DNA from 4 places in the Halorhodospira halophila SL1 genome. Region 3 is predicted to be linked to each of the others. Evidence: predicted binding sites of a transcription regulator. Region 3 holds the regulator's gene; each other region holds the start of a gene.
What was found. Region 3 encodes sigma-54, which starts transcription at its own class of promoters, with help from an activator protein. Its sites were predicted from a motif close to TGGCANGNTNCNTGCTT; they were not measured.

Region 1: rsxA (electron transport complex subunit RsxA) is a predicted target of sigma-54. The motif match lies at 3,168-3,184, and genes of this name have one in related genera.
Region 2: glnL (nitrogen regulation protein NR(II)) is a predicted target of sigma-54. The motif match lies at 2,493-2,509, and genes of this name have one in related genera.
Region 4: flgB (flagellar basal body rod protein FlgB) is a predicted target of sigma-54. The motif match lies at 2,915-2,931, and genes of this name have one in related genera.

What each region holds. Positions count from the first base shown of each region.
Region 1 covers NC_008789.1:317,298-322,485, forward strand. Annotated here, with positions in the region: gene HHAL_RS01445 (nitrogen fixation protein NifQ) at 1-40, opposite strand, end outside; gene nifB (nitrogenase cofactor biosynthesis protein NifB) at 37-1,092, opposite strand; gene nifA (nif-specific transcriptional activator NifA) at 1,278-2,855, opposite strand; gene rsxA (electron transport complex subunit RsxA) at 3,230-3,814, shown strand; gene HHAL_RS01465 (RnfABCDGE type electron transport complex subunit B) at 3,819-4,364, shown strand; gene rsxC (electron transport complex subunit RsxC) at 4,354-5,188, shown strand, end outside.
Region 2 covers NC_008789.1:1,318,571-1,323,758, reverse strand. Annotated here, with positions in the region: gene HHAL_RS06205 (tRNA (5-methylaminomethyl-2-thiouridylate)-methyltransferase) at 1-585, shown strand, start outside; gene HHAL_RS06200 (sulfurtransferase TusA family protein) at 572-805, shown strand; gene glnA (glutamate--ammonia ligase) at 942-2,357, shown strand; gene glnL (nitrogen regulation protein NR(II)) at 2,520-3,593, shown strand; gene glnG (nitrogen regulation protein NR(I)) at 3,586-5,001, shown strand; gene HHAL_RS06180 (NAD(P)H-dependent glycerol-3-phosphate dehydrogenase) at 5,028-5,188, opposite strand, start outside.
Region 3 covers NC_008789.1:2,326,331-2,331,518, reverse strand. Annotated here, with positions in the region: gene HHAL_RS10770 (HPr family phosphocarrier protein) at 1-65, opposite strand, end outside; gene HHAL_RS10765 (PTS sugar transporter subunit IIA) at 62-466, opposite strand; gene rapZ (RNase adapter RapZ) at 463-1,326, opposite strand; gene HHAL_RS10755 (HPr kinase/phosphorylase) at 1,323-1,844, opposite strand; gene HHAL_RS10750 (PTS sugar transporter subunit IIA) at 1,841-2,311, opposite strand; gene hpf (ribosome hibernation-promoting factor, HPF/YfiA family) at 2,356-2,682, opposite strand; gene HHAL_RS10740 (RNA polymerase factor sigma-54) at 2,723-4,189, opposite strand; gene lptB (LPS export ABC transporter ATP-binding protein) at 4,230-4,955, opposite strand; gene lptA (lipopolysaccharide transport periplasmic protein LptA) at 4,959-5,188, opposite strand, start outside.
Region 4 covers NC_008789.1:589,719-594,906, forward strand. Annotated here, with positions in the region: gene flgE (flagellar hook protein FlgE) at 1-957, opposite strand, end outside; gene HHAL_RS02635 (flagellar hook assembly protein FlgD) at 994-1,875, opposite strand; gene flgC (flagellar basal body rod protein FlgC) at 1,893-2,462, opposite strand; gene flgB (flagellar basal body rod protein FlgB) at 2,469-2,876, opposite strand; gene HHAL_RS02650 (CheR family methyltransferase) at 3,021-3,848, opposite strand; gene HHAL_RS02655 (chemotaxis protein CheV) at 3,867-4,802, opposite strand; gene flgA (flagellar basal body P-ring formation chaperone FlgA) at 4,966-5,188, shown strand, end outside.

The sequences.
Region 1 (5,188 bases), 670 kb from region 3:
GGCCCACGGGGGCCGTCGGCGTTGTCTCAGTGCCGTTCATGGGGTGCCCTCCTCTTCCCGCAGCTGCTCATCCAGGGCCTGCCAGGCCGCCTCCTGGCGGACGCGCACCGCCTCCGGATCCAGGGACAGCCCGGCCACGCGGGCGCGGCTGAACTCCGCGCCGCGGTCCTCGCCGAGCATCCCGGCGGCATCAGCGCGGCACTGCTGGCAGTGGCTCATCACCGCAATATCGTTGGCGCAGGCGGCGCGCAGCCCGAGCAGTTCCGCGTCGGTGGGGCCGCGCTGGCCGATCTGGCCGAAGTGGGTGCCGTGACTCGGATCGGAGATCAACGGCATGACGTTGTGCAGGAACGCCCCGCGCTGCCGGACCACCCGCGACACGGCGGGCAGGTGCTGGTGATTGATCCCCGGGATAGCCACCGAGTTGACCTTCACCAGCACCCCCCGCTCGGCCAGGGCCTCGATCCCGGCGAGCTGGCGCTGGAGCAGGATCCGGGCCGCCTCCAGGCCGCGCCGCCGGCGGTGCTCGAAGAGGATCGACGGGTGGATCTGCGCACCGATCTCCGGGTCGATGGCGTTGACCGTGACGGTGACATGCTCCACATCCAGGGCCACCAGATCGTCGACGTAGTCGGGCAGCGCCAGGCCGTTGGTGGACAGGCACAGGCGCAGCTGCGGGGCGACCTCGCGGATGCGCTCGAAGGTCTCGAAGGTACGCCGCGGGTTGGCCAGGGCGTCGCCGGGGCCGGCGATGCCCACCACCGACAGCTGCGGGATCTCCGCGGCCACCGCCAGGGTCTTGGCCACCGCCTCCTCGGGGGTGAGGACCTCGGAGACCACCCCGGGGCGGGACTCGTTGGCGCAGTCGTACTTGCGGTTACAGTAGTTGCACGAGAGGTTGCAACCCGGGGCGACGGCCACGTGCAGCCGCGCAAAGTGGTGGTGGGCGCGCTCGGAGTAGCAGGGGTGGTCCCGGACCTTGGCGCGCAGCGCCTCGGGCAGGTGCTCGAGCCCGTCGCCGGGTGCCCCCGCGCCACCGACACCGGGACACCCGGCTTCCGGGTCGCAGATGGTGGAGCCGCTTGCGTCCATTGTCTCTCCCTCCGTCGGGACCGGAGCCGGGCTCCGGTCGGGCCTGCCCGTGTCAATGCAACCCTCATGCCGGATCTGCGAATCGGCTAACCGCCCGTTTCGCCGGTGCCCCGGTGCCGCTGCGTGCCGGATGTGTCGCAAACCCCACAGCCGCATGTCGTTTCCGCCACGCTTCGGCCCGCCGCTCACAGGCTCTTCACCGGGATATCCAGGGTCTTGATCCGGTACGCGATCTGCCGCGGCGTCATGCCCAGCAGGCGCGCCGCCTTGGCCTGCACCCAGCCGGTGCGTTCAAGGGCGGCGATCACCCGCTCGCGCTCATCCAGCGCCGGGTCGTTGGGATCCGGCGCCGCCGGCCCGGCAGGCAAGACTCCATTGCCGGCGGGCCCCGAACCGTCTTCGGGGATGCCGGCGAGGAGCAGCGCCTCGTGATCAATGTGGCCGTCCTCGCTCATGATCGCCGCCCGCTCCAGGGCGTTCTGCAACTCGCGGACATTGCCCGGCCAGTGGTAGCGCATCAGCGTACGGATGGCGTCGTCGGAGATATCCAGCGCCCGCTGCTGAACGTCGGCGATGCGTCCGACCAGGAAGCGAGCCAGCTCCGGGACATCCTCGAGCCGCTCGCGCAGCGCGGGCATGGTGATGGCCATCACGTTGAGCCGGTAGTAGAGGTCCTCGCGGAACTCGCCGGCAGCGACCGCCGCCTCCAGATCGCGGTTGGTGGCGGCGAGCACGCGCACATCCACATGCCGTGTGCGGGTGCTGCCCACCCGCTCGAACTCCCCCTCCTGGAGGATGCGCAGCAGCTTGGCCTGGAAGGCCGGCGAGATCTCGCCCATCTCGTCGAGGAAGATGGTGCCGCCGTCGGCCTGCTCGAAACGCCCCACCCGGCTCTGCACGGCGCCGGTGAACGCCCCCTTCTCGTGGCCGAAGAGCTCGCTCTCGAGCAGGCTGTCGGGCAGCGCCGCGCAGTTGAGCTTGACGAAGGGCGCGTCGGCCCGCGGCGAGTTGTAGTGGATGGCGTTGGCCAGCAGCTCCTTGCCGGTGCCGGACTCGCCGCGCAGCAGCACCGTGGTGCTCCACTGTGCGACCCGGCGCACCTGTTCGAAGACGCGGCGGATGGCCGGGGTGCGGCCGATGACGTTCTCGAAGCCGTAGCTCTCTTGCACCTCCCGGCGCAGGCGATCGCGCTCATCGACAATGGCCGCCTGCTCGCGCTCGACCTCGGTGGCCAGGCGCACGGTCTGGGCGACCAGATTGGCGACCATCTGCATGAACCGCGAACGCTCCGCCAGCAACGCGCCCTCGTCGGCGGCGGGCTGCGCGGCGAGCACGCCCACCGGCGGGTCGTGTTCGCCGGGACCGTTGATGGGAACGCCGATGAACGGCAGATCCGGATCGTAGAGGCCGAGCCGATCGAGGAACCGAGGCTCTGCGGAGATGCGCCGGACGATCAGCGGCTCGGCCTGGTTGAGGATCTCGCCGACGATCCCCTCGCCGGGACGGTAGATGACCTCATTGGAGGGGGTCTGACCGTGCAGCGCGCGGACGATGGTCTCGCGGCGCACCGGGTCGCGCAGGGCGACCATCCCGGAGTGCATGTCGGCGTGCTCGTGGAGCACTTCGAGCACGGCCTGGAGCGTATCGCGCAGGTCGAGGCTGCGGGAGAGGACGCGGCTGACCTGGTAGAGCGCTTCGAGCTGGGCCTCGACCAGTTCGGCCCGGGCGCGCTCGCGGGGGCCGACGGGCATGGGGTTTTCCATGAATCCTCCTTCACTCGCCTCTCTGTTGGGCGTAGCCGGGGGCGTCGAGGGGCGCCGGAAGAACGCGCCCTTCGGGTGCCCACCGGTGCCCCGAGTGCCGTTCCTGGGCCGACCAACGAGAAGCAAGACCCGTTCCAGCGACCCGATAAGGGCCCCACGCCCCATTTGTCGCGTTTCTCACAGTGATTCATGAAAACCGATGTCTTTGTCGCCTGTGCCACATCGGTGCACAGGCACTACCGCAGTGCAACACGGCCCCTCTCAGGCGTAAGGACGCGGGGTTGGGTCACGGAGTGGACCGCCGGGGTGAGCTGGCACGGCTGATGCTTATCCAAGGGCAAGCGTCGCCGACTGGCCGGGGGAAGGGAGAGAGAATGACGGAATACCTGTTGCTGCTGATCGGCGTGGCCCTGGTGAACAACGTGGTGCTCACCCAGTTCCTGGGCCTGTGCCCGTTCATGGGCGTGTCGAATCGGCTGGATACCGCCCTGGGCATGGGGCTGGCCACCACCTTCGTGCTCACGCTGGCGGCGGCAGCCGGATGGGTGATCGAGCACGCCCTGCTCATCCCCCTGGGGCTGGAGTTCCTGCGCATCCTCAGCTTCATCCTGGTCATCGCCGGGACCGTGCAGTTCACCGAGATGGCCGTGGCCCGGGTCAGCCCCACCCTGCACCAGGTCCTGGGGGTGTTTTTGCCGCTGATCACTACCAATTGCGCCGTGCTCGGCGTCGCGCTGCTTAATATCCAGGAGGCGCACACCTTCGCCCAGAGCCTGGTCTTCGGTGTCGGCGCGGCGCTCGGTTTCACGCTGGTCCTGGTCCTCTTCGCCGGATTGCGGGAGCGGCTGGCCACGGCGGCGGTACCGGCGGCCTTCGCCGGTGCGCCCATCGGGTTCGTGGTCGCCGGGCTGCTGTCCCTGGCGTTCATGGGACTGACCGGACTGCCCGAGGGAGGGTGAAGCGATGTATGCAGCGATGCTGGTACTGACCGGAATGGCGCTACTCATCGGGTTCCTGCTGGCCGTAGCGGCGCAGTACCTGAAGCCGCCGCCGGACGAGACCGCCGAGGCGGTCGAGCGGGTCCTGCCCGGCACCAACTGCGGGCAGTGCGGCCTGCCCGGCTGCAGCATCGGGGCCCAGGCCGTGGCCGCCGGGGAGCTACCGGTGAACTTCTGCCCGCCCGGCGGCCGAGCCGTGGCCGAGGAGATCGCCCGGATCACCGGTCAGCCCCTGGTCCTCGATGACGGCGACGACGGCATCCGCCGGGTGGCGCGGGTCACCCGGGAGGACCTGTGCACCGGGTGCCTCAAGTGCATCAAGGCCTGCCCGACCGACGCGGTGATCGGCGCCCCCAAGCAGATCCACGGGGTGCTGCCCGAGGCGTGCTCGGGGTGCGCGGCGTGCATCGACGTCTGCGCCACCGGGGCGCTGGAGATGGTCCCGGAGCCGGTGACGCTGGCCAACTGGCGCTGGCCGCGGCCGACGGAGGCGTACGACCATGCTGCTTAGCAAGCCGAAGATCATTCGCGGCGGCGTGCGCACCGAGCCACGCAAACAGCCCACCGCGGAGTCCCCGCTGGAGCCCCTGCGGGCACGACAGCGACTCTATGTCTCGCTGGCCCAGCACATCGGCGCACCCGCCCTGCCAGCCGTGGCCCCGGGTGAACACGTCACCAAGGGCCAGCGGATCGGCACGCCGGAGGCCGGCCTGTCGGCGGCCGTCCACGCCCCGACCTCGGGCCGGGTGGTGGCCGTCGACCGCCACCCGGCGCCCCACCCCTCCGGGCTGACGGTACCCACCGTGGTCCTCGACCCCGACGGCGAGGAGCAGTGGAGCGAGACCCTGCCGGAGCCGCTGACCGCACCGGCCAGGCAGATCGACCCGGCGACGATCGCTGCCCGGGTGGGCGAGGCCGGCATCGTCGGGATGGGCGGTGCTGCCTTCCCGGCGGCGGTGAAGCTCGGCGCCGGGCAGCCGGTGGCCACGCTGATCCTCAACGGCGGCGAGTGCGAACCGTACCTGACCTGCGACGACCGACTGATGCGCGAGCGCGCCGCCGGGATCATCGACGGCGCCCAGCTGATGGCCCGCGCCCTGGGCGCCGAACGCACCGCCATCGGGGTCGAGGACAACAAGCCGGAGGCCATCCACGCCCTGCGCCGCGCCAGTGACGCCCTCGGTGGCCCCGACGTGGTGCCGGTCCCGAGCCTGTGGCCCCAGGGCTCGGAGAAGCACCTGATCTACACGCTGACCGGCCGCGAAGTCCCGGCCGGCGCACGGGCGGGGGACATCGGCGTGGTCGTCCACAACGTCGGCACGGCCTACGCCGTGC
Region 2 (5,188 bases), 1.0 Mb from region 3:
AAACTCCTCGAGCCGACCCGCCCCGAGCGCGAGGGTTGGGTGGACCGTGAGCGCCTCTATGAGTTGCACGGTCGGTCGCGGAAGCCGCAGTTCGCGCTGGCGCGCAGCCTGGGGCTCGAGAGTTGGGCGCAGCCTGCCGGCGGCTGCTGTTTCCTTACTGACGCTTCCTACTCGGCCAAGCTCGCCGATCTGTGGCAGGCGCGCGGCGCTCGGGCCTACGATCTGGACGACATCATGCTCCTCAAGGTCGGGCGGCATCTGCGCCCGCGCGAGCACTTCAAGCTGATCATTGCCCGCGAAGCCGGAGAGACCCGCTTCCTGCAGGGCTATAAGCGCTCCTACCCGCATCTGCGCACCATTAGCCACGGTGGGCCGGTGGCATTGATCGACGGCCCCGTGGACGACCACGACCTGGAACTGGCCGCCCGTCTGGTGGCTCGCTACTCCTCCGGCCGCAACGCCGAGCAGGTGGATCTGGAATTCGAGGATACGGACGGCCAGGTACGAGCGCTCTCGGTGCCGCCCATGGCGACCGATAGCGTTCCCGACGCGTGGTATGTGGGAGGCGCCCATGGCGACGACTGAAGAACTCGACTGCCGCCATCTCCTTTGCCCCCTGCCTGTGATTCGCACCCAGGCGCAGGTGGCTCGGCTAAGCGTCGGCGACGAGCTCGAGGTGGTGGTTACGGACCCCGGGGCCCTGGAGGATATCCCTGCCTGGTGCCGGGTCCATGGCCACGAGGTCGTGGGTGCCCGCGAGACGGGCGATGAGCATCGGATTCGCATCCGCGTCGGCGGTTCGTGACCACTGCGCGGGCGCAGCGTCACGCCGCGGGTGCGTTGGGCCGCGAAATGCCCCACAATAAGTCGCGGCTGCGGGGCTTTGCACCTTCCCGGCGCACGCTCCGCCCAATTGATTCCTTTGCAGAGGCTGTGAGCTTATGGCGCGTACCGGAGAAGATGTCCTCAAGCTGATCGAGGACGAAGACGTCAAATTCGTCGACCTTCGCTTTACTGACACCCGCGGCAAGGAGATGCACGTGACCTTGCCGGCCTCCCAGGTCGACGAGGATCTGTTCGAACACGGCTCCATGTTCGACGGCTCCTCGATCCAGGGCTGGAAGGGGATCCAGGAGTCGGACATGATCATGCTCCCCGATCCCGACTCCGCCACCCTCGACCCCTTCTACGATGAACCCACCCTGAATCTGGTCTGCGACATCCTCGAGCCGAGCACCCTGCAGGGCTACGACCGGGATCCGCGTTCGGTGGCCCGGCGCGCCGAGGCATACCTGGCCTCCACCGGCGTGGGTGACACCGCCCTGTTCGGTCCCGAGCCGGAGTTCTTCGTCTTCGACGACGTCCGCTGGGGCGCCGACATGAGCGGGACCTTCTACAAGATCGACTCCGAAGAGGCCGGCTGGAACTCCGAGCGGGTCTACAAAGACGGCAACATCGGCCACCGCCCCGGTGTGAAGGGCGGCTACTTCCCGGTACCGCCGGTAGACTCGCTGCACGACATCCGTGCCGCCATGTGCCAGGCGATGGAGGAGATGGGCCTGGAGCCGGAGGTCCACCACCACGAGGTGGCGACCGCTGGGCAGTGCGAGATCGGCGTGGCTGCTCGCACCCTGGTCAAGAAGGCCGACGAGCTGCAGACGCTCAAGTACTGCGTGCACAACGTCGCCCACGCCTACGGCAAGACCGCCACCTTCATGCCCAAGCCGCTGGTGGGCGACAACGGCAGCGGCATGCACGTGCACCAGTCGGTCTCCAAGGGCGGTAACAACATCTTCGCCGGGGACCAGTACGGCGGGCTCTCCGAGGAGGCGCTCTACTACATCGGCGGCATCATCAAGCACGCCAAGGCGATCAACGCCTTCGCCAACGCCTCCACCAACAGCTACAAGCGCCTGGTGCCCGGCTTCGAGGCGCCGGTGCTGCTCGCCTACTCGGCGCGCAATCGCTCCGCCTCGGTGCGGGTGCCCTATGTGGCCAACCCCAAGGCGCGGCGGATCGAGGTCCGCTTCCCGGATCCCACAGGCAACCCGTACCTGACCTTCGCCGCCATGCTGATGGCCGGTCTCGATGGCATCCGCAACAAGATCCACCCCGGCGAGGCGATGGACAAGGACCTCTACGACCTGCCGCCGGAGGAGGAGAAGGAGATCCCCAAGGTCGCCTTCCAGCTCGACGAGGCGCTCGAGGCCCTGGACAACGACCGCGAGTTCCTCAAGCAGGGCGGAGTCTTCTCCGACGACCTGATTGACGCGTACATCCAATTGAAGATGGACGACGTCACGCGCCTGCGCATGACCACCCATCCGGTGGAGTTCGACATGTACTACAGCGTCTAAACCCTTCGGGGCGGATGCTGTGTACAGGGGGCGGGGCCGGCTGGCTGCCGCCCCTTTTTATTGCATTGCACCCGGATGGTGCAGTCACCGTACGCCTGCGCGTGCATCCGACCGCGCCCATCGGGGGTGTCGGGGTGGCCCGGGCTTTGCACAGGGATGGACATGGAAGATCACGAGCGCGACCCATCGCAGATCCTCGAGGAGCTGACGACCGCCGTCCTGCTGGTGGATGACCGGGTGCGTATCCTCCACGTCAACCACGCCGCCGAGACGCTGTTCCGGGTCAGTAGCCGACAGGTGGTGGGCCAGACCCTGGGGACGGCACTGCGCGGGGCGGAACTGCTCGAAGAGCTCATCCGCCAGACCCAGCGTACCGGCGGGGCCTACACCCAGCGCGAACGTCGCCTTCCGGTCCGCGGCGATCGCCCGGTGACCGTCGACTGCACCATCACCCCGGTCTCCGCCAAACGGGTGCTGATCGAGATCGCCGAGGTGGACCGTCACGCCCGTATTACCCGCGAACAGCACCTGCTGTCACAGAATCGTGCCGTACAGGAGCTGATCCGCGGACTGGCCCACGAGATCAAGAACCCGCTCGGCGGCCTGCGCGGCGCGGCGCAGTTGCTGGAGGCCGAGCTCCCGGAGCGCGACCAGCGCGAGTACACCCAGGTCATTATCCGCGAGGCGGACCGCCTGCAGCAGCTGGTGGACGCCCTGCTCGGTCCCAATGCGCCGGCCCGTGAGGAGCCGGTCAACATCCATGAGGTCCTCGAGCGCGTCCGTTCGCTGGTCATCGCCGAGGATGCCGAAGGCCGCGCAGAGGCGCCAGCGGTGGCGCTCCAGCGCGACTACGATCCGAGCATCCCGCCGGTCACCGCCGAGCACAATCACCTGGTCCAGGCGGTGCTCAACCTGGTGCGCAACGCCCGTCAGGCCACCGGGCCAGGGGGGACCATCACCCTGCGTACGCGCACCCAGCGTCAGTTCACCATCGCCGACAAGCCCCACCGCCTGGTGGCCCGCATCGACATCATCGACGACGGGCCGGGGATCCCCCTCGATCAGCAGGAGCAGATCTTCTATCCGATGGTCACCTCGCGCCCCGAGGGTACCGGTTTGGGACTGCCCATTGCGCAGAGCCTGGTCAGCCGCCTCGGTGGCCTGATTGAGTGCGTCAGCGAACCGGGGCGCACGGTGTTCACCATCTGGTTACCCATGGAGACGGAAAATGACTGAGGCCGAATCGCAGGTATGGGTGGTGGACGATGACCGGTCCATCCGCTGGGTGCTGGAGAAGGCGCTGCGCCGCTCCGGCCACGGTGTCCGCACCTTCGAGAGCGGCGATGCGGCGCTGGAGGCGCTGCGCCGGGAAGAGCCCGATGTACTGATCACCGATCTGCGCATGCCGGGGCTGGGCGGTCACGATCTGCTCCAGCAAGTCCAGGCGTCCACGCCGCAACTGCCGGTGATCGTGATCACCGCCTATTCGGATCTCGATGCGGCGGTTAGCTCCTACGAGGGCGGCGCCTTCGAGTACCTCCCCAAGCCCTTCGATGTGGACGAGGCGGTGGATCTGGCGGGCCGGGCCATCGCCAGTCGGCGCAAGGGCGCCGCGGCGGAAGCCGCGGGGGGAGGCTCCGCCGATATCCTCGGTGAGGCGCCGGCCATGCAGGAGGTGTTTCGCGCCATCGGTCGGTTGTCGCGTTCCAGCGTCACGGTGTTGCTCACCGGCGAGTCCGGTAGCGGCAAGGAGTTGGTGGCCCGCGCGCTGCACCGCCACAGCCCGCGTTCCGACGGTCCCTTCGTCGCTCTGAACATGGCCGCCATCCCTCACGACCTGATGGAATCAGAGCTTTTCGGGCACGAAAAGGGGGCCTTCACCGGGGCGCAGCAGACTCGCCGCGGGCGTTTCGAGCAGGCCGACGGTGGTACGCTCTTCCTCGACGAGATCGGCGATATGCCCGCCGACCTGCAGACCCGCTTACTGCGGGTGCTCGCCGACGGTGAGTTCTATCGGGTGGGTGCCCATACCGCCATGAAGGTGGATGTACGCATTATCGCTGCCACCCACCAGGATCTGGAGCAGCGGGTGGTCGAGGGGCGTTTCCGCGAGGATCTCTACCACCGCCTGAACGTGATCCGCATCCAGCTGCCGCCACTGCGTGAGCGGCGTGAGGATATCCCGGCCCTGGCCCGCCGTTTCCTGGCGGCCGCCGCCCAGGAGCTCAACGTCGACCCGAAGGCGCTGCATCCCGATGTGGAGCGCGAACTGATGCGGCTCGATTGGCCCGGCAATGTGCGTCAGCTGGAGAATACCTGCCGCTGGCTGACGGTGATGGCCAGCGGTCAGGAGATCGTCCCCGAAGATCTGCCAGCCGACCTGCGCCGAGGCAGTCCCGGCGGCAGCCCGGGTGGCACGGACAGCGGCAGCGGCGACTGGGAGGCGGTCTTGGCGCGGTGGGCCGAACAGGCCCTCGACGGTGGCGAGGATCACCTGCTCGACGACGCCTTGCCACGCTTCGAACGGGTCCTGATTCGCGCCGCGCTGAGCCGCAGCGGCGGCCACCGCCAGGAGGCCGCGCGGTTACTCGGCTGGGGTCGGAATACGCTGACGCGCAAGATCAAGGAGCTGGGCATGGACTGAGCCGCCGACGGTTCGCTTCCCCGCGGTCAGTCGTCGAATTCGGCCTTCGGTGTCCGCTCCATGAGCTCGCGGACCGCCTGCTCGAGTGGGGTGTCGCCGCTGACCACGCGGTAGACCATGTTGCAGATCGGCATCTCCACGCTGTGGCGCTCTGCCAGACTGTGCAGCTCGGCGGCGGTGCGCGCAC
Region 3 (5,188 bases):
AAGCGGGCGGCGGCCCGGGCGTGAAGCCCGAGCGGGTTTTGAATGGTGGCTTGTTGCTCGATCATGACGGCGGTGCTCCTTCGCCGACCGCGATGATACCGGCTCGGCCGCCGGCGGCCGCGGATTCGGCCAGTTCCTCAAGGGATCGCCCGGGGTAGTTGAACACCCGCAGGAGCATCGGCAGGTTGAGGCCGGTCACCACCCGGCAGCGGCGGTGGGTGCTGGCCGCCACCGCCACGTTGGAGGGGGTGGAGCCGTAGGCGTCGGAGAGGATGAGCACCCCGGCCCCCTGGTCGAGCTGGGTGATCAGCGCCCCGGCGCGCTCGAGCAGCTCGTTGCGCTCGTCCTCGTTGAGGACCTCCAGCGATTCCGTCTGCAGCGGGCAGATGCCCAGCGTGCGCGAGGCCGTGGCCAGGATCTCCGAGCCGATGTGCCGGTGCGCGACGATCAGCAGCCCAACCCTCATGACAGCTCCCGGTGGCGCAGGCTCACGTGGCTGCACCCTTCCTGCAGCGACTCGGCCAGGCGCTCGGCCAGGTAGACCGAGCGGTGCTGCCCACCGGTGCAGCCGACGGCCACGGTCAGGTAGCTGCGCCCTGCCTGCTGGTGGACCGGCAGCCAGTAGCGGATGAGCGTGTCGATCTGGCCGAAGAGGATCTCGGTCTCGGGCTGGGACTCGAGGAAGGCGCGGACGCAGTCGTCGCAGCCGGTATAGGCGCGCAGCTGCGGTTCCCAGTGCGGATTGGGCAGGCAGCGGGCATCGAAGACGTAGTCGGCATCGGTGGGGATGCCGTGCTTGAAGCCGAAGGACTGGACCAGCACCGACAGGCCACTGCGCTCGCCGGCTACCCGCTCGGAGATCAGACCGCGCAGGTCGTGGACGGTGGTCCGCGAGGTGTCGATGCTCCAGTCGGCGACCTCGCGTAGTGGCTCGAGCAGCGTGCGCTCGGCGCGCAGGGCGTCGGCCAGGGGCTGGTCGCCTTCGGCCAGCGGGTGGCGACGGCGCGTCTCGCTGTAACGGCGCATGAGGATGGAGTCCTCGGCGTAGAGGAACAGCACCTCCGTGGCGATGCCCTGCTCGCGCAGTGCAGTGAGGGTCTCCGGCAGGCATTGCAGGTCGTGGGGCGGGTTGCGTGCGTCCAGCCCCACGGCGAAGCGCTCTCCGGTGGGTGCGTCGCGGTTCTGGGCGTAGCGGGCCAGCTCGCCGATCAGGCTCACCGGCAGGTTGTCGATGCAGTAATAGCCGGCGTCTTCGAGGGTGTGCAGGGCGACACTCTTGCCCGACCCCGAGAGGCCGCTGACCACGATCAGGCGCAGCCCACTCATGCTGGCACCCCGCGGTCGCTGCGAGCGCCGTGGTGCGCAACGGACACTGCGGCCCGGCTGCTGGACGCGGCCTCGACCAGCGGGGCCAGTGGACGGCGGTGGCTGTCGGTCAGGGTGATCCGGGGGAGGCTTAGCTCCAGCAGCCGACGGTGGTCGCGCCGACCATGCAGGGCGGCTTCGGCTTCGGTGGTGCCGGGGGTCGGCTGCAGCTGGATGCACAGTGCCACGGCGGCCTCGTTGCGGAATGCCTCAGGGCCGTAGAGTTCCGTGACATCCACCAGGCCCAGGTCACGCAGGTGCAACAGCCCCCGCCCCTGTTGGGGGCCGGTGCCGAGCAGACGGTCCCCCTCGCGGCGCAGCTGCACGGCGTCATCGGCCACCAGCGCGTGGCCGCGGTCGAGCAGGGCCAGGGCCGTATCACTCTTGCCCGCGCCGCTGGGCCCCTCGAGCAGAACCCCGCGACCGTGGACGGTGACCAGCAGACCGGGGATGACCGGCCCGTGCGCGGCCGTTTTCACGACGGGTCGGCTTGTGACTGCCATTCCCGCAGGGCCACCTGCAGTTCCTCACCGTCCGAGGAGCGGCGCAGCCGTTCGCACAGGCTGCTGTCGCTGAACATCTCGGCGAGGCTGGCCAGGATCTGCAGGTGCTCGTCGGTGAAGTGTTCGGGTACGACCAGGGCGAACAGCAGGTCCACGGGTGCCTTGTCGAAGGCGTTGAACTCGATGCCCCGATCCAGCTGGATCAGGGCGCCGATGGCGCGGTCAATCCCGTCGATGCGGGCGTGGGGTACGGCTACGCCGTGCCCCAGGCCCGTGCTGCCCAGCCGCTCACGGGCCAGCAGTCGGTTGCTGATTTCTCGGGCGTCGAGGCCGTCGCCGCTGGCCCCGATCAGTTCGCCTATGCGCAGGAGTACCTGCTCCTTGTCCTCGATGCCGCTCTCGCAGCGAACACGTTCCGGCGTGATGAGTTGCTCGATGTCCATGGAGTGTCCGATCGGCTGGCCCGCTGAACCGCGTCCCGCCACCTTTACAGGCTGGCCTTGAGGGACGCGCCCTGCCGTCGCTGATCGACGGCCTTCTCTTTGTGTTTCAGGACCTGACGGTCAAGCTTGTCCACGAGCACGTCAATGGCTGCATAGAGGTCTTCCTCAATGGCATCGGCAAAGACGCGCCCGCCGCCACCCCCGATGTGGATGACCGACTCGGCCTTCTGCTGTCTCTTCTCCACCGAGAGGATCACCTCGGTATCGATGACGTGGTCGAAGTGGCGTTGAATGCGTTGCATCTTCTCGTTGACATGCGCCCGGAGAGCCGGGGTGATCTCGACATGATGTCCACTGAGCTTGATCTGCATACCGCCTCCTGAACCCCTGCGGCCGGCAGAGCCGGGCGCCTCAGCGCCTCCGGGCCTCCTTGCGCTCCGCCGACGATGCGATGGACAGGGACTCCCGGTATTTGGCGACCGTCCGACGCGCCACCTGGATCCCCTCCTCATGAAGGATACGCGCAATCGCGCTGTCACTCAGCGGTTTTGCCCGATCCTCTTCGGCAATCAGTCGGCGGATCCGTGCCCGGATCGCCGTTGCCGAAGCCTCTCCGCCGTCGCTGGTCTGCACGTGGCTTGAGAAGAAGTACTTGAACTCGAAGGTGCCCCGGGGCGTGTGCATGTACTTGCTGGTGGTGATGCGAGAGATGGTGGACTCGTGCATCTCCACCGCCTCGGCGATCTCGCGCAGGACCAGTGGTTGCATCGCCTCCTCGCCGTGGTCGAGGAAACCCTGTTGCCGTTCCACGATGGCGCTGGCCACTTTGAGCAAGGTCTCATTCCTGCTGCGCAGGCTCTTGATCAGCCAGCGCGCCTCTTGGAGGTGGTTGCGCAGACAGTGGTTGTCCGCGCTCCGGTCTGCCCTGCGGATCAGGCTGGCGTAATACGCGTTGACGCGCAAGCGGGGGGCGGTTTCGCTGTTGAGTTCGACCTGCCAGGCGCCGTCGCGGCGCACCACCAGAACGTCGGGGATGACGTAGTCGGGCGTGGTGTCGCTAATCTGCGAGCCGGGTCGGGGGTCGAGGCTCTGGATCAGGCCGAGGATGCTGCCGAGGGCCTCGTCGCTGACCCCCAGAGCCCGGCCCAGGTCGTCGTATCGCCGCTCGGCGATCAGCCCCAGGTGCTCGAGCAGGGCGTGGCGGGCCTCTTCCCGCCACGGGGTGTCTTCGGGCAGCTGCTCGAGCTGGACGCACAGCGCTTCCTGGGGATCGCGGGCGGCGACGCCGGTCGGGTCGAGTCGCTGGACGCGCTGCAGCACCGCTTCGAGCTCCTCGGCGTCAACCTGCTCATCCTCCGGGCACCCGGCCAGTAGGTCGTCGGTGCTCTGGGTCAGGTAGCCGTCGTCGCCGACGGCGTCGACGATGACCTCGGCGATGGAGCGCTCGCGCGCGGAGAACGCCTCCAGCTCGATCTGTGCATGCAGGTGCTGCTGCAGGCTGTCGGAGGCGGCCGGCCGGTTGTCCAGGGTGTCGCGTTGGGCCGCCTCGTCGCCCGGCGCGCTCAGCGCCGTGCTGCCGTCGTAGATGTCGTCCCAGGAGGTATCCAGCGGTAGGTCCTCGGGGATGTCGTCGCCGGCAGGGTCGCTGGCCGGGGCCTCGTCCTCACGGGCCTCTTGTTCCTGCTGCTCGTGTTGCTCCTGCTCCTGCTGCTCGAGCTCGCCTTCCTCGTCGAGCTCGAGCATGAAGTTCGACTCCAGGGCCTGCTGGATCTCGGTGCGCAGCTCCAGGCTGGAGAGTTGCAGCAACCGGATGGCCTGCTGCAGCTGGGGCGTCATGGTCAGCTGCTGGCCGATGCGTAGCTGCAGCGACTGCTTCATGGCCGTGTCCGTCGTGCTTGCAGCATCCGTATACCGTCGCTCACAGGCGGAAGTCCTCACCCAGATAGACCTCGCGGACCCGCGGGTTGGCGAGCACGCTTTCGGCGTCGCCAGCGGCCAGAACCTCGCCGTCGCTGAGGATGTACGCGCGCTGCACGATCCCCAGTGTCTCGCGCACGTTGTGATCGGTGATCAGTACGCCAATACCGCGCTGCGCCAGCTGGCGGACGATGCGCTGGATCTCGCCCACCGAGATCGGGTCGACCCCGGCAAACGGCTCGTCGAGCAGTATGAACCGGGGGGCTGCCGCCAGGGCGCGGGCGATCTCCACGCGCCGGCGTTCGCCGCCGGACAGGGCGATGCCCGGGGAGTCGCGGACGTGGGTCACCCCGAACTCCTCGAGCAGGCGATCCAGCTCCTGTTCCCGCTCGGCGCCGCCGAGGTCGCCGCGTAGCTGCAGGATGGCCCGTACGTTATCCGCCACGCTCAGTTTACGAAAGACCGAGGGTTCCTGCGGGAGGTATCCGATGCCGAGGCGGGCCCGGGCGTGGATGGGCAGCCGGGTGAGGTCGTCGCCCTCCAGGGTGATCCGCCCCTCGTCGGCCTGGACCAGTCCGACGACCATGTAGAAGCAGGTGGTCTTGCCGGCGCCGTTGGGCCCGAGCAGGCCGACGATCTCGCCGTTGGCCACTTCGAGCCCGGCGCCGTTGACCACAGTGCGACCGCGGTAGCGTTTGGTCAGCCCTTCCGCACGCAGCGTGACCACCGGTCAGTCCTCCTCGCGCCGGGTCGGGTACAGGATGGTCCGCGCCCGCTGCCCTTCAGCGCCACGGGCCTTCATGATCTGTCCCTCCAGGTCGACATCGATGGTCTCGGCGGTGACCTGGTCGTCTCCCTGCCAGAGGCGCGCATCGCCCTGGAAATGGGCGCGTTCGGGCCCGCGGGTGTAGTACTCCATCCGCTTCGCCTCGGCGTGGACCGGGCGGGGCTGGTTCTCCG
Region 4 (5,188 bases), 940 kb from region 3:
GTAACGGGCCAGGATGGTGCCGTCGCCCTCGACGTTGATGTTCTCGAACTCCCCGGCGGCGTAGCCGTCCTGGGAGACGTTGGTGACGTTGAACGGCCGGGCGAACTGGGTCATCTCACCGAAGTCGATGTCGAGGTCCAGGTCGTCCACCTCGGCGAGCAGCGGGACATCCTCGAGGCTGGCGATCCGCCCTTCGTCATCGCCCTCGGCATCGACCAGGGACCCGGAGGTATCAAAGGAGAGCCGGTGCGGGCCGAAGTAGTCGCCCTCGGTATCGGCCTGCTCGTAGTCCACCCCGTCGACCTGGGTGTAGACGTCCCACTCGTTATTGCCGACCTTGCGGAAGTAGAAGGTCGCATCCCGGGCCGATCCCTGGGAGTCGTAGAGCGTGGTCGTTGTGGACTCAGTGAAGGTCTCGTTGTCGTCCGGATCGAAGGCCACCCCCTCGTCGATCACGTCGGCGTCCGCGCTGAGATTGGCCGCAATCTCGACGTTCTCGCTAGCCCGGGCCGGAATGCCGTCGGTGGGTAGCTGGAGCTGGTCGCGACCATCGCCGATGCGACTGCCGTCCTCGTCGGTCTGGAAACCGGTCAGGCGCTTACCGGTGTTGTTGACGATGTAGCCGTCACGGTCCACCTCGAACTGACCGGCCCGGGTGTAGCTCACCTCGCCATCGTCCTCCATGCGGAAGAAGCCGCGCCCCTCGATGCCCAGGTCGAGACTGCGCTCCGTGAAGTCGAAGGACCCCTGGCTGAACATCTGGCCGACATTGGCCAGCCGCGAGCCCTGTCCGACAGCCAGCTGCGGGATACCCATCGGCCCCATGGCGAAGAGGTCATTGAACTCGGCCCGGGACTCCTTGAAGCCCGTCGTACCGGCGTTGGCCAGGTTGTTACTGGTGGTCTCCAGATCCTTGGAGGCGGAGTTGATCCCGGTAAGCGAGATGTTGAATGACATGGCTAATCTCCTCGATCCCCGCTGCTCTTGTTCGTCTTATCGGATGCGCTTGACGTCGGACAGCGACATCTCGCCCAGACCGGCCACGCTCAGCTCCGGCGGCCGGCCATCCATCCCCACCGAGACGCTGGTCACTGGCGCACCGACGAGGGTAGGCACCGGCTCGCGCTCATCACCGTCTTCGACGTAGGCGTTGACCTGGTACGTCCCCTGCGGCAGGCGCTGACCGTCGTTATTGGTCCCATCCCAGGCGAAGGGGTGCTCGCCCTCTTCCATCTCGCCGAGCTGCTCGCGATGGACCCGCTCTCCGGCCGCGTTCTCAATCTCCACGGTGAGGTTCGGCGCCGAGCGCTCGAGTTGCAGCAGCGCCTCCATCTCGCCGTCCTCGGGCAGGTAGGCCTGGCGGCTCTCAGTCACCACCTCGCGACCAACCAGCTGCGAGGCACGCAGGGACTGATCCGAGCGCATGTGCTCGAAGAATTCCCGGAAGTCCGACTGCAGCTGCTCGATCCCCGAGGCCGTCGTGAATTGGGCGATCTGCCCCATCATCTGCTCGGTGTCCTGGGGATCGGTCGGGTCCTGGTTCTGGAGCTGGACCATCATCAGCTCGAGGAAGTCCTCGTGCCCGATGCTCTGCGGATCCCCCTCGTCCTTGTCCTCGGGGATGCTGCGCAGATCCTCGGGTAATGCCTCGTAGCCGGACTTGGCGGCAGACTCGGCCCGGTCGCCGCCCGACAACCCGCCCGAGAGACCGCTGCCAACGGGCTTCTCGGCCGCCTTCTGGGCCGCCTGGACGCCTTCCGCGGGCCCGCCACCCCCCTGTTTGCCTGCCGCGCCGCTGTCACCGGCGCTCGGCGGTTTGGGGGCCTTCTGGCCGCCACCGGCGGCCCCGCCCATCAGTTGACTCGGATCGAGCATCGTCGCTCCTCCCGGTATCAGCGGCCGAGCCGCAGGGTCTCGAGCATGAGATCCCGCGAGGTATTCATGACTTCGACGTTGTTCTGGAACGACCGCGAGGCCGAGATCATGTTGGTCATCTCCTCGACGGTATTGACGTTGGAGCGGTAGACGTAGCCGTCGTCATCCGCCTGGGGATGGTGCGGTTGGTAGAGCGGCTCGATCTCGGCATCGCTCTCCACCACCCCCGGCATGAACACCGGCACGCTGGGCGACGGACTGGCGTAAGGGTCGCCGGCCGACGGCACACCGGCGGGCTCGCCGCCAAAGAACTGACGCTGGAAGCTCACCGGGCTGATCCGGTCCACGGGGCCACCGGACTCGGCCCAGGTCGGCGTATGCGCCGGCTGCGGACCGCCCCCCTGGGGATAGCCGCCCTGGGCCTGATGCAGGGCCGCAGCGAACACCGGCTGCCGGGCGCGGTACGCCTCCTCGGGGCTGGAAGCCACGGTCTCGGCGTTGGCGAGGTTGCTGGCCACGGTATTGAGCCGCAGCTGCTGGGCGTTCATCCCGGTCCCGGCGACGTCGATGGCGTTCATCAAGGACATATCGGATTACTCCCCTCGGATCGCGCCGGTGAGCTTCTGGATCCGGCCGTTGAGAAAGTCCACGGCGGCCTGGTAGTTCACCGCGTTCTCGGCAAACTTGGCCTGCTCGACGTGCATCTCGACGGTGTTGCCGTCGAGGGAGGCGGCGTGGGGCTCCCGGTATAAAGATTTCGGATCACCCGCCGCCATGGAGGATGAAGGCGGCGGCTGAACGTGCTGCGGGCTCGTCGCCTGAAGCGGTTGGGGCTGGGGCTCGCTGGCCTGGCGCATGGCCTCGCGAAAGTCCATGTCCCGCGCCTTGTAGCCGGGCGTGTCCGCATTGGCGATGTTGGAGGCGAGCAGCTCGTTGCGCTCGCCGCGCAGTCGCATGGCCTGCTCGGGTACCGAGAAGGCCTGATCGAAGCCGATCCGCATGGTGGCGGGCTCCCGTGTTGTTCGTCCACGGGATTTCTATGCAGTTCGCGTGCCAGACGCACGGGGGTTACAGATCAACGACTAAGGCGGAACACGGCGGCAATAGGCGGCACACCTTTGCCGCCCGGCGGCAGGATGCCTCCGTCAGCCGCGCCGCCGGTAGATCACCCCGCCGTCGAGACGGACGAGTTCGAACTCATCGGAGTGACGGGCGAGGGACTCTGAGGCACCGACAATCAGATACCCGCCAGGTCGCGTCACCCCGGCGATCCGCTGGACGATATCCCGCCGCGACTCCCACCCAAAGTAGATCAGCACGTTACGGCAGTAAACGATATCGAAACGCCCCAGGCCGGCGTAGCTCTCCAGCAGGTTATGGACGCGGAAACTGGTCCGCCGACGGACGGCCGGTTTGACCTCCCAGGCGTTCTCCCCCACGGCATCGAAGAACCGCTTTTGACGCTCGGGCGCCAGCCCCCGGCGCGCCACATTGGCGGTATACCGCCCACGGCGGGCTTCCTCAACCATGCCGGCGGAGATGTCGGTCCCGACAATCTCCGCCTCCATGCGGCCACCACCATCGTTGTACTCGTCCACGGTCATGCTGATTGAATAAGCCTCCTGGCCCGACGAGCAGGCGGCGGACCAGATGCGCACCGGCCAGACGCGGCGGCGCTCCATCTCGGGGAGCAGGTGTTTGCGCAGCACGTCAAAGGGGAAGCTGTCGCGGAACCACTGGGTCTCGTTGGTGGTCATCGCCTCGATCACCCGGCCCTTGAGATCCGCCGTGGGCCGCTGCTCCAGGCGCTGGACCAGGGTGGCCAGATCCGGGATGCCTTCGGCCTCAAGCAGCGGCCCGAGCCGGCTGGCGACCAAGTACTGCTTGCTCGGGCCAAGCACGATGCCGCAGGCGCGCTCCAGAAACCGCGCAAACGCCTGGTACTCCTCCTCACCGATGGAAAGCGCGGCCAAACCGTCCTCCTTTCATGCTCACCCACCTCGCTCGGCCAGCCGGGCGCCGACCCGCTCGGCCAGCTCCTGGGAGTGGAACTTGGCCAGGAACTCGTCGGCTCCCACCCGGCGCACCATCTCGGTGTTGAACACACCGCTGAGCGAGGAGTGGAGCAAGACGTGAACCCCGGAAAGCCCCGGATCCTGCCGGATGGAGCGCGTCAGGGTATAGCCGTCGAGCACCGGCATCTCGATATCGGAGACCACCATCAGCAGATCGCGGAGCCCCGAGGGGTCCTGGTCCTTCCAGGCGCGCAGCTGCTCCAGCGCTTCGCGCCCGTTGTTCTTGGTGACTACGCGCACGCCGATCTCCTCGAGGGTGCGTTTGATCTGCCCCCGAGCCACCGCCGAGTCGTCCACCACCAGGACCTTGTAAGCCTCAGACCCCTCGGCACGATCCACACCGCCGCCCTCGGTGACCTCGGGATCGGCGCCGCCGGCGCGCTGGACCTCGGCCAGGACCTTCTCGACGTCGACGATCTGGATCATTTGTCCATCGTAGCGCGCCACGGCGGTCAGGTAGCTGCCGGCGCTGCCGCCACTCGGCGGCGGAAGGACATCCTGCCAGTTGATGTTGACGATCCGGTCCACACCGCCGACCAGGAACCCCTGGACCTGACGGTTGTACTCGGTGACGATGATGTAGTTGCCCTCTTCCTTGGTGACGGGACCGTTACCAGTGGCGTAGCTAAGGTCCAGAACCGAGAGCGTGTGGCCGCGGATGTAGGCGATGCCGCAGGAGGCCGGATGGGCGTGGGGCACGTAGCTCAGCTCCGGCGCGGGAATGACCTCGCGGACCTTGAACACGTTGATCCCGTAGCGCTGCCGCCCCTCGAAGCGGAAGAGCAGCAACTCCATGCGGTTATGGCCGGCCAGCTGGGTCCGCTGGTCGACGGAGCTCATGATTCCGGCCATCACTGACAGCTCCTTACTCGGCGTGCGCCTCGGGGGAGGACCCCCCGTCCACTCGCGCCATGTTAATCCGGCAGCCGGATGAGGGAAAGCCGGCACCGCTGCGGCATGCCCTTTGCATTCTTGTGCGGGGACCGCGAATCGAATGGAGGTTGCACCCGAGACGATGAACCAACCCGCCGGCACCGCCCACGCCCGCCGTCCCCGGGGCGGCGTGCCACCGTCGCCCGGCTGGCGCCTCGGCGTCGTATTGTTGGCGCTGTCGCTGTGGACGCCGGCGGCGACAGTGGAGGCCAACACCCAGTCGCCGGATGCGATCCGCGAGGCGGCGGAGTCGTTCCTGCGGGAGGAACTGATCGGGGAGTACGACGAGGTGGCGGTCGAAGCGC